DNA from 4 places in the Paenibacillus sp. SAF-068 genome. Region 3 is predicted to be linked to each of the others. Evidence: riboswitches for the same ligand, from Rfam matches in the RefSeq annotation. Region 3 holds a riboswitch; each other region holds the start of a gene.
The links. A riboswitch is a leader RNA that binds a small molecule or an ion and turns the genes downstream of it on or off. The one in region 3 is predicted to bind thiamine pyrophosphate.
Positions count from the first base shown of each region.

Region 1 (3,362 bases), 2.8 Mb from region 3:
AGAAACCTACAGCTCTGCTACTGGATGAGCCGACCAACTATTTGGATGTAGAGCACATTGAGTGGCTGTCACGTTACCTGAAGGACTACCCGCATGCGTTCCTCTTGATCTCCCATGACACGGAATTCATGAATGAAGTGGTGAATGTTATTTATCATTTGGAATTTGCCAAATTAACCAGATATGCAGCGAACTATAACAAGTTCCTGGAGATGGCTGATATGAACAAAGCCCAGCATATTGATGCGTACGAGAAGCAGCAAGAGTACATCAAGAAGCAGGAAGATTTCATTCAGCGGAACAAGGCGCGTGCTTCAACTTCAGGTCGAGCGAAGAGCCGGGAGAAACAGCTGGACAAGATTGAACGTATTGATCGTCCAGATGAAGCGGCTAAACCAACGTTCAAATTCAAGGATGCTCGCGCGAGCAGTAAAACGGTCTTTGAGGGTATTGATTTTGAAATTGGATATACGTATCCTTTGCTGCCCAAAATGACGATGACGATTGAACGTGGTGAGAAAATTGCCATCGTAGGCTGTAATGGTGTAGGTAAATCGACACTGCTGAAGACCATCCTGGGGAAGATTTCTCCACTGAGTGGAAAGACCTTTTTGGGAGATTATCTCGAAACGGCCTATTTTGAACAGGAAGTTCGCGCTGGCAACATTACGCCGATTGAGGATGTGTGGAATGAGTTTTCACATTTGACTCAGAATGAGGTTCGGGGTCATCTCGCGCGCTGCGGGTTGAAAAATGAACACATTACCCGTCCGCTCAACATGCTGAGTGGTGGAGAGCAAGCCAAGGTTCGTTTATGCAAGCTCTTGATGCGTGAGAGCAACTGGATTCTATTTGATGAGCCAACCAACCATCTGGATGTTACAGCCAAAGCCGAGCTGCAACGGGCCTTGAAAGAATTCAAGGGAACGGTACTGCTGGTTTCTCACGAACCTGATTTTTACGAGGGTTGGGTCACGAAAACATGGAATGTTGAAGAGTGGTCTGAGAAAAACTAGACGATACAAGACCATGTTTAGCAGAAATGACGGTGACAAAAAAATCCGTCTATGGTAACATAGGCTACAACTTCATATGAACACTAGGGGGGCCGCACGATGCGGCTGAGATGGAAGAAAGCGATTCCGGACCCTTTGCACCTGATCTGGATCATACCAGCGTAGGGAAGTGGCAAGCGCGTTTCAGTGAATGACGTGAGCAAACGGCAACTCGAGAGGATTTCAACCGTCTGCTTAGCGAATTGAAACATGCAGTTCCGTGTTTAACAGTATGGCTATAAGTTCTGTAGCTTTTTTACACGAATTGAACTGTATGCATCAGTCAGTCATCTGATCCTATCATTAATACGCAGCCACTCCCCTACGGGAGTGGCTTTTTTTGTGTTTTATTAGAACTCACACCTGGAAGGAGAGGGATGATAACGGCATTTTCTCATGAACATGTTCACGACTCTTTTGAATTGCATGTTGTATCTACGGGTGCAGGGGATCAAGCATCTTTTGTAAATGCTGCAAAGGACGTTTGGCCATGGGTAGATTATATTCACATACGAGAGAAACAACTCCCATGGCAAGACAAGATCGGTTGGGCTGAAAGTCTGTGTAGCGTTGGCGTTCCATCTTGTCGCATCGTTATCAATGGTTCAGAATTGCCGTCACAAAATGCCATCTATGGAGGTGTACATTGGGGGCAAGAGGCTTTGCGCAAGTACAACTCCTACAATAATGTCATAAGCAATGTGCGGCGAATTCGAATGGGTGTATCTGTTCATTCCATCGAGGAGGCAAAAATCGCTGAAGAACGAGGAGCCGATTATCTTTTCTTCGGGCATGTCTACTTAACCAACAGTAAGCCTGATCTGGAACCAAGAGGGATATATGCTCTTGATGAAGTATGCAGAAGTGTCTCCATTCCAGTCATGGCTATCGGGGGCATAGAGCCGGGAAATATTCATGCGATCCGCGCTACAGGTGCACAGGGAGTCGCTGTGATCTCGAATGTATGGTCGAGCGATTTACCGGATCGGGCTGCGGCATCACTAAGGCAGGCTATCAATGCCACAGGAAGTCTGAAGCGCTGAAAGGAGATGAGAGGGTGAAAGATATCGTAACGTGTCAGAATAGGAATCAATTCAGTCATCGACTGAAACCTGAACCGGAATTAAGAAGCAAAAGTGTTGCTGATAGACCGGATAAGATTCGTGCAGAAACAATTATTGTAGGCGGAGGCGTTGTTGGGTGTGCCATTGCATACGAGCTTGCTTCCCGTGGACAGGACGTACTGTTGCTGGAGCGTTCGGCGATTGCAGGAGGCACTTCTTGTGCAGCGGCTGGAATGCTGGCGGCAGATAGTGAGGATTTTGTTCATCCCTTGATGGCTAAGCTTGCCAGGCAAAGTAGGCAGTTACTTATGGAGCAACAAGTGCTTATGGCTACCCTCAGCGAGGTAGAGGTTGGACTGCAACGCCATGGATTTCTCACTCCTTTTCGATCTTACAGCGAATTAAGCCGCTATAAGAACAATCGGAATTCTGGTGTGTCTGCTGATGAGGTGTGGTGGGATCGGTCCGTCGTGCAACAGGAGGCATCATGGCTTAACAGAGATACGTATGGAGCCTACTACAGACCTTACGAGAGTGAGATTCTTCCAATCCATTTAACGAAGGCCTACGCCGAATCCGCTCAATCAATGGGAGCGCGGATTATGGAGGAGATACAGGATATACGTGTGCAAGCAAACGAACACGGCGTGCAGGGGATCACTACATCAATCGGCGAGATGAAATGCAATCATGTCATTATAGCGGCTGGATTACAGAGTGAAGCATTGATGAGACAGGTGAATCTGAGCTTGCCTGTGTGGTCGGTAAAAGGTGAAATAGCCGCCGTTCAGTTCTCGGATGAACATGCAGCGTACAGACCTGACAGAACGGTGTATGCAGAGGATATCTATATTGTTCCCAAAGCCAATGGCGAAGTTTGGCTCGGAGCAACTAGTCTGCCAGGCAGAACGGACCTGAACGTTTCTGTACAGAGTGTTCAGAAGTTGCTAACAGCGGCAACCCACTGGGTACCCGGGATGAAAGAAGCGCGATTCATGCGAGCGTGGGCAGGTGTTAGACCGGCAACTCCAGATGGTTTGCCCTATATTGGTACATGCAAGAGTATACCCGGGTTGTTCGCCGCCTGTGGGCATTATCGCAACGGTATCTTGCTTAGTGCGATAACAGGCAGGCTTATCGCGGAGTTAATCGCTGGCAAAAGCTCAGAAGAACTCGGAATTGAGGCGCTGAGCCCTGAGCGATTGAACAGAGAGGGAGTGGTGCAGTGAATATCATCGTTAAC
Region 1 is NZ_JBQCJX010000001.1:2,791,255-2,794,616, reverse strand. It holds gene ACTHPG_RS12020 (ABC-F family ATP-binding cassette domain-containing protein) at 1-1,016, shown strand, start outside; TPP riboswitch at 1,092-1,201, shown strand; gene ACTHPG_RS12015 (thiamine phosphate synthase) at 1,433-2,098, shown strand; gene thiO (glycine oxidase ThiO) at 2,113-3,348, shown strand; gene thiS (sulfur carrier protein ThiS) at 3,345-3,362, shown strand, end outside.
Region 1: it holds a riboswitch for thiamine pyrophosphate, as region 3 does, so the genes downstream of both, ACTHPG_RS12015 (thiamine phosphate synthase) here and ACTHPG_RS00060 (ABC transporter ATP-binding protein) in region 3, are expected to answer to the same signal.

Region 2 (3,362 bases), on a different contig from region 3:
AAAAATTTATACTTAGGTTTATTTCAATTTTGGCTCTTTTTGGTTTACAGATGAGACCGTTTCTCATATAATTTATGTAACCAAGTTTCATGTGATGAAACATGAGGAGGGCATTATGCCATGGAAGATCGTAAGTTAACCGTCCGGGCTGTAGAACGGGCGCTGGATATATTATTATGTTTTACCACACGCAGTGATCTGGGACTCACCGAAATTGCCAGCCAAATCGGCTTGCACAAAAGTACAGTACACCGTTTGATGGCTACGCTGGAGGATCGAGGGTTCGTGATCCGCGATGCAGCAACAGAGAAGTACCGACTGGGCATCCGAATCTGGGAGCTGTCGGCTCATATGTCCCGAAGTGATGATCCGGCGATTCTGCTGCTGCCTGCGATGGAGCGACTGAGAGATCGATTGGGGGAGACTGTGAGTCTGTACCTGCGTGATGGCAGTGAACGGATACGGATTCAGGCTGTGCAAAGTGATCAGGCGATACGCCGAGTCGCTCCTGTCGGTGTTAGACTCCCGCTATCTGTGGGCGCTTCCAGCAAAGTCTTGATGGCGTTTGCCACGGACGAGGATCGCGAAGAACTGATGAACGGGCCGGAATGGCCGGTGTTTATTGATCCTGCGGTGTATTTGGCACAGATGGGAGATATCCGGGATAACGGATATGCGACGAGTTATGAGGAACGTGAGCCGGGAGCTGCCGCGGTATCTGTACCGATTATGGACCGTCGAGGCAATATTGCAGCTGCTCTCTCGGTCTCAGGGCCTGTCAGCCGACTATCGCAGGAGACTTTGCACGAATACGCACCTGTGCTAAAGGAAGCTGCTACGCAGATGGGGCTCATGTTATCTTGATGTTGACGTAAGGTCTGTCACCAATGAAGTTGGTGATCTGGAATATAAAGGTTGTTTTTATGTTCCGGTTGCGCTACTCTGTAATGGACGGCCCAGCGGGGTCAGCTTCATTGAATATGAACGGCGGCTTATGTATGCCGCAACTTGTTAACGTTACTGGGGGAGTCCGAATTGTCCGGACTGAGACGGGATCGCATGAGATTCCGGACCCTTTGCACCTGATCTGGATCATACCAGCGTAGGGAAGTAATCGGCGATATGACCACAAACCACCACATGTGACTCTTGAAGGTCTCCGATAAGGAGCTGCAACCAGGAGCATTATTGGTGATGGACATAAAAGTCGGTTCCTTCGGGGACCGGCTTTTTTTATTACAGTGAACGGGCGATAGAATACATACTCCATGGACTGCTTATTCAATAACCTGCGCAAGTGGGCTTGGAAAAGAGACTTTTTGGCTTAGATCCATGATATGTGCTAACTTCATGTCTGTTGTGAACTGTACATGAATAATGTCTCCGCTGGTCTGCTGTAGGATCGCTCTTTCTTCTCTGCGCTCTGCATGATTTGGGATAGGGATGTAAGCGAGCCAATGATGCTACCAACCAAACCAAGCGAACGAACACTGAGGAGGAGATGAGCGAACATGAGTACAGGAAATCAAACGGGACAGCAAGCGATGAAACAGAAACATAAAGGTCAACCGGTGGAAAAGGAAACGGGAGTGGCTGGACGGGTTCAGCCCTTTCCGGGCAGCCGCAAAGTCTACATTCAGGGCTCACGACCGGACATTGCTGTTCCCGAGCGTGAGATAGCCCTTCATGACACGAATACTCCCCAAGGGGTGGAGCATAACGAACCGCTGCGTGTCTACGATACGAGCGGCCCCATGACTGATCCCGAATTCCAGATGGATATTCGGAAGGGATTACCTGCGCTCCGAAATCACTGGATTATGGAACGCGGTGACGTTGAGGCGTATGAGGGCAGAGCCGTTCAACCCGAGGATAACGGATTAAAGCCTGGAGGGCGGAGAGCCGGGGCAGAGGAATACCCTGGATTTCGGGGACAACCGCTGCGTGCTCAGGCTGGGCGCTGTGTCACGCAGATGCATTATGCACGGCAGGGCATGATTACACCGGAGATGGAGTATGCCGCTATCCGTGAAGGGGTGGAACCGGAGTTCGTACGGCAGGAGCTGGCGAGCGGGCGGGCCATCCTGCCCTCCAACATCAATCACCCGGAGAGTGAGCCGATGTTGATTGGTCGTCATTTTCACGTGAAGATCAATGCCAATATCGGTAATTCCGCTGTATCTTCCTCCATCGAGGAGGAGGTCGAGAAGATGACATGGGCGGTACGATGGGGATCGGATACGGTGATGGATCTGTCCACAGGCAAAAACATTCATACGACACGAGAATGGATTATCCGCAATTCACCTGTGCCGATTGGCACGGTGCCGCTGTATCAGGCGCTGGAGAAGGTGAATGGCGAAGCGGAAGCGCTGACCTGGGAGTTGTACCGTGATACGCTCATAGAGCAGGCAGAGCAGGGCGTAGACTACTTTACGATTCATGCAGGCGTGCTGCTGCGGTATATCCCCATGACCGCCAAACGGATGACAGGCATTGTGTCCCGCGGCGGCTCCATTATGGCAGCATGGTGTCTGGCGCATCATCAGGAGAATTTTTTGTACACCCATTTTGAAGAAATCTGCGAGATTATGAAAAGGTATGATGTGGCGTTCTCACTGGGAGATGGACTACGTCCAGGCAGCATCTACGATGCCAATGACGAAGCGCAGATGGCGGAATTGGCTACGCTTGGGGAATTAACGCAGATCGCGTGGAAGCATGATGTGCAGGTCATGATCGAAGGCCCGGGTCATGTGCCGATGCACAAGATCAAGGAGAATGTGGATTTGCAGATGGAAATATGCCAGGAGGCACCGTTTTACACTCTCGGGCCACTGACAACCGACATTGCACCGGGATACGACCATATTACGTCCGCGATTGGGGCGGCCATGATTGGCTGGTTCGGTACGTCCATGCTCTGTTACGTCACGCCGAAGGAGCATCTGGGGCTTCCCAACAAGGATGATGTACGCGAAGGGGTTATTGCCTACAAGATCGCGGCCCATGCCGCCGATCTGGCGAAAGGCCATCCACGCGCCCAGCGCCGGGATGATGCGTTGTCCAAGGCGCGCTTCGAGTTCCGCTGGCGGGATCAGTTTAACCTGTCACTCGACCCGGAACGGGCATTGTCCTACCACGATGAGACGCTGCCGGCAGAAGGGGCCAAAGAAGCTCATTTCTGCTCCATGTGCGGACCAAAGTTCTGCAGCATGCGTATTACGCAGGATATCCGTGCTTTTGCGGCGGATAAAGGATTGTCCGAGAATGAGGCTGTAGCAGCGGGTATGCAGGAAAAGGCCGAGGAATATCGGACACGGTCCTAAGGGAGCCAAGTGATGAAGGTTTTGTGTCTTTAA
Region 2 is NZ_JBQCJX010000009.1:51,900-55,261, forward strand. It holds gene ACTHPG_RS26735 (IclR family transcriptional regulator) at 121-864, shown strand; TPP riboswitch at 1,013-1,126, shown strand; gene thiC (phosphomethylpyrimidine synthase ThiC) at 1,545-3,329, shown strand.
Region 2: it holds a riboswitch for thiamine pyrophosphate, as region 3 does, so the genes downstream of both, thiC (phosphomethylpyrimidine synthase ThiC) here and ACTHPG_RS00060 (ABC transporter ATP-binding protein) in region 3, are expected to answer to the same signal.

Region 3 (3,362 bases):
GCTCCACAATGTGTAGCCAAACCACAGGATGAATACGGGGGACAGGGCAATCAACGGGATGGTCTGGCTGATCACGATGAAGGGATACAAAGCCTTTTCAATCGATCGATTCATATGCATGCCTGTTGCCAGCGTAATTCCGGTCACTATGGATATTCCAAAACCAACCGCAACCTCCATAAAGGTAGCAGGCAGATGGATGGTCAGCAGCAGACGACGATGCTCAATCAGTGAGCCTACGATGGCTGTTGGTGCCGGAATAATAAACGAAGGCACCCATCCCATACGCACAATCGCTTCCCAGGCCGCCAGTAATAAAAGCAAGAGTACAACAAACAAGCCGTATTGGGAGAGCCGCTTCGAACACCACGTCCAGACGCTGGCCTTACAACTATTCCTTTGCATGCAATTGTTCCTCCAGTTGTCGTCTCATCTGCACAAGAGCTGGTTCGTAGATCATGTCCGAATGCCTTGGACGTGGCAAAGGAACCGTCATCTCTCGCAAATGTTGACTATGCCCTCCTGGAGTTAACAGAATGATACGGTCACTTAACAGCAGGGCTTCTTCAATGTCATGGGTAATGAACAGAACAGTTTGGCCAAAGCCCTCCCACAGATCCAACAACCAGCGATGCATTTCTCGTTTGGTTAAGGCGTCGAGTGCACCGAAGGGTTCATCCAGCAACATGAGCTGACCGCCTGTGAGTACGGTGCGAAGCAGTGCCACGCGCTGCCGCATGCCGCCGGACAATTCATCTGGATAGGCCTGTTCATAACCCGCTAGGTCGAACCTTGCCAATCCTGCCATGATGTTGGCCCGTAGCTTGTCTTTGTCCTGTCGGTGGGGTGCTAGCTCCGCAGGCAGCATGCAGTTCTCCATGACGGTCCGCCAGGACAACAGCAGATCTTTCTGCGGCATATAGGCGACTCTTCCAAGCCGTTCCCCTCGCGGTACATCAGCTATATCGATGGTGCCAACGGTTGGCTCAAGCAAGCCTGCGAGCAGCTTGAAGAGCGTGCTTTTGCCTGATCCGCTGGAGCCGATGAGCGAGACAAATTCTCCTTGATGTACCTGAAGCGACACATTGGTGAGCACGGATTCTTTTTTTTCGGGAAAAGCGAAGCTAATGTTCTTCATCGTTACCTGGTTGGTCATCTGATTCGCACCCCTTTCAAGTCAGACCGCTAGAATAACTAAGGCATACCGTGCCTCTGCAAAAGAGCATAAAAAGACCCACCCATTTCCGGAGAAATGAGTGGGTCTGTAAGTTAAATCCGCAATTTATCTTCACATATCCATGATAAAATTCCGCTTACCCAAAGGCCGCTCCACTTCCCTCCGCTGGTATGATCCAGATCAGGTTCAAAGGGTCCGAATAGTCATATTCGTCTCAGCCGCAAGGCTCCCCTAGTGCATTGTTCAAGATATGCAGTTGTGTGTTCAGCATATATCACATGCAAGTGGAATGTAAAGGGGGCGCTCGAAAAGAATGTGAATACTGATCTTCGCTTCCGTGAATTCCGGAATTGCTCCAGGTCCCTCTACTCCTCTTACTGGGGTGGGTTTATTTAACAAAATGGATACGATACAATATCTATTGAATTTCTATATACTGCTTTCGGGATCTATTAAATGGAAGGGGGAGTGTATATGAAAACGATTGGCCTTATTGGTGGAATGAGCTGGGAGTCATCGTTAGAATATTATCGAATTATTAATGAAGAAGTGAAAAATAAATTGGGAGGATTGCATTCAGCCAAATGCATTTTATATAGCGTGGATTTTGAGGAGATCGAGCGTTATCAAGCTGAAGGTGATTGGGAAAGTGCTGGTGAAATATTAGGGAATGCTGCGCAGTCTTTGGAAAAGGCAGGAGCAGAGATGATTGTAATTTGTACAAATACGATGCATAAAGTGATTAAACATATTGAAGGAAAAGTGACATTACCCATCGTACATATTGCTGATTCAACAGCAAATCAAATTCATAAGTCCCAAATAAGTACGGTTGGTTTACTCGGCACAAAATATACGATGGAACAAGACTTTTATAAGAGTCGAATTGAATTTAATGGTATTAAGGTTTTGATACCGAATGAAGAGGATAGAAAAGTTATCAATAAAATAATATACGAGGAATTATGTTTAGGGAAAATTGAGCCCTTATCAAGGGATTATTATAAAAAGGTGATCCAAAGGCTAGTTGATGATGGAGCTGAGGGGATCATATTAGGTTGCACTGAAATTGGATTATTAGTAAAACTAGAAGATTCAGAAGTTCCATTATTTGATACAACACGTATTCATGCGATTGAATCTGTCCATTTGGCACTAGCGAAATCATTTTGACACAACCAGATAAATCTGTTCTCTGATTTACCTCGGCTTACGAACTCGATATAATAGGGATGGCGCATATTGGCCGGATCACAAATGCAGGCGGGAGTGTTCTCCCTCCTAGGCAGAATGGGGACCCGAGTTGAAAACGTTCAAAAAAGTATATATTGAGATCACAAGTATCTGTAATCTGGCATGCAGCTTCTGTCCGCAGACACAGCGCGCCAAAGGTTTCATTGACCCTGAAGTCTTCAACAATATACTGGATCAAGTTAAACCACATACCAGCCATATCTATCTACATGTCAAAGGCGAACCCTTGTTGCATCCCAAAATAGATCTGCTGCTTGATTCCGCACATGAGAAGGGACTCAAGGTGAACATTACAACGAATGGTACACTGCTGCCCAAGACTCAGCATAAATTGCTTGGCAAACCGGCGCTGCGGCAGATGAATTTCTCCCTGCACAGCTTCGATGGGCATGAAGGTTCAACCGACCGTGACGGATATCTGAGCAACATTCTGTCTTTTGTACACCAGGCAGTGAAACACAATGTCATCATCTCATTCCGCCTATGGAATCTGACGCAGGATAACTTTACGAATGCTCAGATGAATCGTAATCGGGAGACACTAGAAGTGCTGGAACGTGAGTTCAATCTGGATTTTCGCATTGAGGAAAAAGTAGTTCCAGGCAGCGGGGTCAAAATTGCCCCGAATGTATATCTGAATCAGGACCATGAGTTCCAGTGGCCAAGTCTGGATGCACCTGAAGATGACGGCAAAGGCTTCTGCCATGCACTACGCGGTCAGGCGGCTGTGCTAGTGGATGGAACAGTGGTTCCATGTTGTCTCGATGGCGAAGGTGTGATTAACCTGGGTAATGTGCACGAGAAGTCATTCTCGGAGATTATTGAGGGTGAGCGAGCGAACAATCTGGTATATGGCTTCTCCAAACGGGAAGCTGTGGAAGAGCTGTGTCGAAAGTGCGGTTATCGTCAGAGATTTGGAGCCTGACATCTT
Region 3 is NZ_JBQCJX010000001.1:8,682-12,043, forward strand. It holds gene ACTHPG_RS00055 (ABC transporter permease) at 1-405, opposite strand, end outside; gene ACTHPG_RS00060 (ABC transporter ATP-binding protein) at 392-1,156, opposite strand; TPP riboswitch at 1,318-1,420, opposite strand; gene ACTHPG_RS00065 (aspartate/glutamate racemase family protein) at 1,652-2,350, shown strand; gene ACTHPG_RS00070 (radical SAM/SPASM domain-containing protein) at 2,481-3,356, shown strand.

Region 4 (3,362 bases), on a different contig from region 3:
GAATAACTTCAATGGCGCGATCTACGTAAGGATAAGAGTTCTCGCCATTTGGCGTTTTCGGAATAACCTGAATGCTAAGTAGTGTGCTTGCCATGAGAGATCACGGCTCCTTTCATGATAAATTGCATGAATTGAACAAGGTTTACACTTATCACTCCGATTGCAGTACCCTCTTCCGATCACTGTTATCCCCGGATTTCTTTAATGAAATTTAAAATGGAGGAAATCCGGGGATAAAGGTGAGCGCTTCGCTTCTTCAGATGGGTTCTGCACTCTTCGTTCTTGTGTAAAAAAGTTAAACTTAAGCAAATTTTATTGGGGTAAAAACTCGTTTGTGTATGCCTTGCTCACGTCGACCTGTTCATCCAACAGTTTTTTGCTAAACATCCAGTCGGTGTAGTTCTGCCATACTTCCTGTTTCTGTTCTCCCCAGCGCGGGGCATCATCCGTGTATTTTGGACTCAGCCATTTCTGGCTTGCCAGTACCAATTCCTTGTCCAGATCCGGTACAGCCTTGATCAGAATGTTCGCTGCTTCTTCTGGATGATCAATTGCGTATTGATACCCTTCGGAAGTGGCTTTCAGGAATGCTTTCACCAGTTCAGGGTCGTTCTCAATCGTCTGCTCGTTCGTCACGAGGACAGGCGTGTAGTAATCCAATGCATCTGAATAATCCTTCACATACAACATGTCGATCGGTTCCCCGCGCAGTTCGGCTTCAATACCCGTCCAGGCGTAGAAAATCCATGCAAAATCAATGTCCCGTTTCACTGCGGTGAAAAAGTCGGCGTCACCCATGTTAATGTTTTTCACTTTGGATACATCGGCGCCTTCGCCCTCCATAATGGATTGCATCACGGCTTCCTCCACTGGGGAACCCCAGCCGCCATAGGTTTTGCCTTCAAAATCTTTCGGTGACTTGATATTCCGATCCGCCGGAGCAGCGAACCCGGATGTATTATGCTGAATAACTGCTGCAATGGAGACAAGTGGAACACCCTGTGTGCGGGCTTGAGTTACACTCTCCTGATAACTTACGCCAAAAGGCACTTCATTCGATGCAACCATCGTATCTGCGCCACCGGCACCTGGTTGTACAATCTCCACGTTCAAGCCTTCGGCCTTGTAAAAACCTTGATCTACGGCCGCATACAGGCCGGTATGATTCGTATTCGGTGTCCAGTCGAGCACCACTTTAATATCCTTCAGGGCGGCAGTGTCGCCTTCGTTGCTGCTTTCTGTATTCGTGTTGCTGTTCTGTTCAGCAGGAGCTGCTTCTTTGCCGCCGCATGCGGCTACCGTCACCAGTAGTACGCATAAGAGCAACAATCCCATTGTTTTACGCCATTTCATCTGTGATTCTCTCCTTCGGTATGTCCGGCCGAGTGGCACGGGGTACTCCTTGGCTTCATATCCAAGCTTCTTGCATAAATCGCAGATTTATACCAGCTATGATCCGGATAACGTCACTTTTTTAGCTCTCTGGCTATATAAAAGAACATTAAAAAAGCGCCCCGTAATCCGGGACGCGTGCAGGCGTTAGAGAGGTGGCGTTCAGCCATAGGGCTGTGCCATTACGATATACTCCGATTCCTACGCTGGCATGATCCAGATCAGGTCTAAGGGTTAGTATCTTGGTGGGATACACTCTCAGCCGGCCAATTCCGACTCCCCTGGGAAACTATGAAGTTACGGGCATTACTAGGTGTAATTATAGGCCAGAGGCCCAGTCGTGTCCAGTCAGGAACTGGATGGGAACGGATTTCGGGTTATCGTCTACTTGCTTCTAAGCCGCTTCGGTGATTAGTTTTTGATCGTTTGGCCTTGAGCCGAGCAGCTTGATTCATTTAAACAACATAATTTAGGTACAAAAGGAGATAGTACTGCTATACCAATAAATACTTTTACATAAAAATGGGGGAGTACTGAATGATCCTTAAAACCATAATCGCAATGATTCTGTGTTATAGTGCCTACGTTTTTTTCACAGCCTACCTTTTATTTTTGGTTCCGTCTCCATCTGCTATTGAAAATACGGATATGCAAAAATCGTTAACAGAAGGAAGTACAACAGATCGCGTAATGCTCCTGGAGGACGGCTTTCAATCGGGTCAGGTGAGAATCCAGACCATTCGAGAGGCAAAAACAAGCATCGACCTGGCCTATTACTCCATTCAAAAGGGAAAAACATCTCAGCTTTTTTTTGCTGCTTTATTCGATGCGGCTGATCGGGGGGTTCAAGTTCGAATCATTTTAGACGGGATTTTTCACAGCATGCGCGGAGAATTGCGTGATATTCCAGATGCCATTGCAGCTCATCCCAATGTGGAATTAAGATATTATGAACCACTCCACCTATTTATGCCATGGACATGGCATAATCGTCTGCATGACAAGATCCTTCTTGTCGACAACGCATATGGCATCATTGGCGGCCAAAATATTGGTGATAAATATATGGCATTGCAACCCCCAAAAGACTATGTTTTTGATCGCGATGTCCTTGTTTACAATCCAAACGATAATACGAACAGCACGGTTGTTGAGATGAAACAATATCTAGATCAGTTATGGAACCATCCATTCACCAAACCAGAAAAACATGCAAAACGTCAGCATCATGCAAAAGGGTTAAAAGAGCTGGTTCAACTGGCTGAGTTATATAAAGAAGCACAGGCTCAGAGCGATCCTTTTGTGAAAGTATTGCCAAAGGAATGGGTTCGAGGAGCGCTTCATTCCGACCACGTTGCTTTCATTCACAATCCAATCAAAAGGCTATATAAAGACCCGATCATGTGGAGAGCGTTTGTTCATTTCGCCAATGAAGCTAAGTCGAAAGTGTACCTTCAGACGCCATATGCCATTCCTACCAAGAAAATGAAGAAAGCCGTACATCTGTCGATGAATCCAGAAGCAGAATGGATCATGCTAACCAATTCAATCCAGCAGACCCCTAACCCTTTGGCTTTCGCGGGCTACTTAAGCTCTAAAAAACGGTTGCTTAATACCAGTTTGGCCATTTATGAATACCAAGGCCCTTATTCCATCCATGGCAAATCCTTTGTCATGGATGATTACCTCAGCATGGTTGGTTCGTATAATCTTGATCCCAGATCCGCCTTTCTAAATACCGAATCCGCTGTGGTCATTTCTGGTTCTGCATTCGCCAACCAACTAACAGAGGCTATGGATATCAAACGTGCACATAGTACGCGTGTGAATAAAGGCGACTATCCAGCAGAATCCACGAATCAGAAAGGCTCTGTTTTCAAACGAATGGCAATCACAGCTTTATCCAAACTGTCTTTTCTCTGGAAATTTATGTTGTAGGAAAGATAAAAACAATATTGCTTATGGAATTA
Region 4 is NZ_JBQCJX010000005.1:178,739-182,100, reverse strand. It holds gene ACTHPG_RS23565 (thiamine-binding protein) at 1-94, opposite strand, end outside; gene ACTHPG_RS23560 (ABC transporter substrate-binding protein) at 313-1,353, opposite strand; TPP riboswitch at 1,573-1,685, opposite strand; gene ACTHPG_RS23555 (phospholipase D-like domain-containing protein) at 1,930-3,330, shown strand.
Region 4: it holds a riboswitch for thiamine pyrophosphate, as region 3 does, so the genes downstream of both, ACTHPG_RS23560 (ABC transporter substrate-binding protein) here and ACTHPG_RS00060 (ABC transporter ATP-binding protein) in region 3, are expected to answer to the same signal.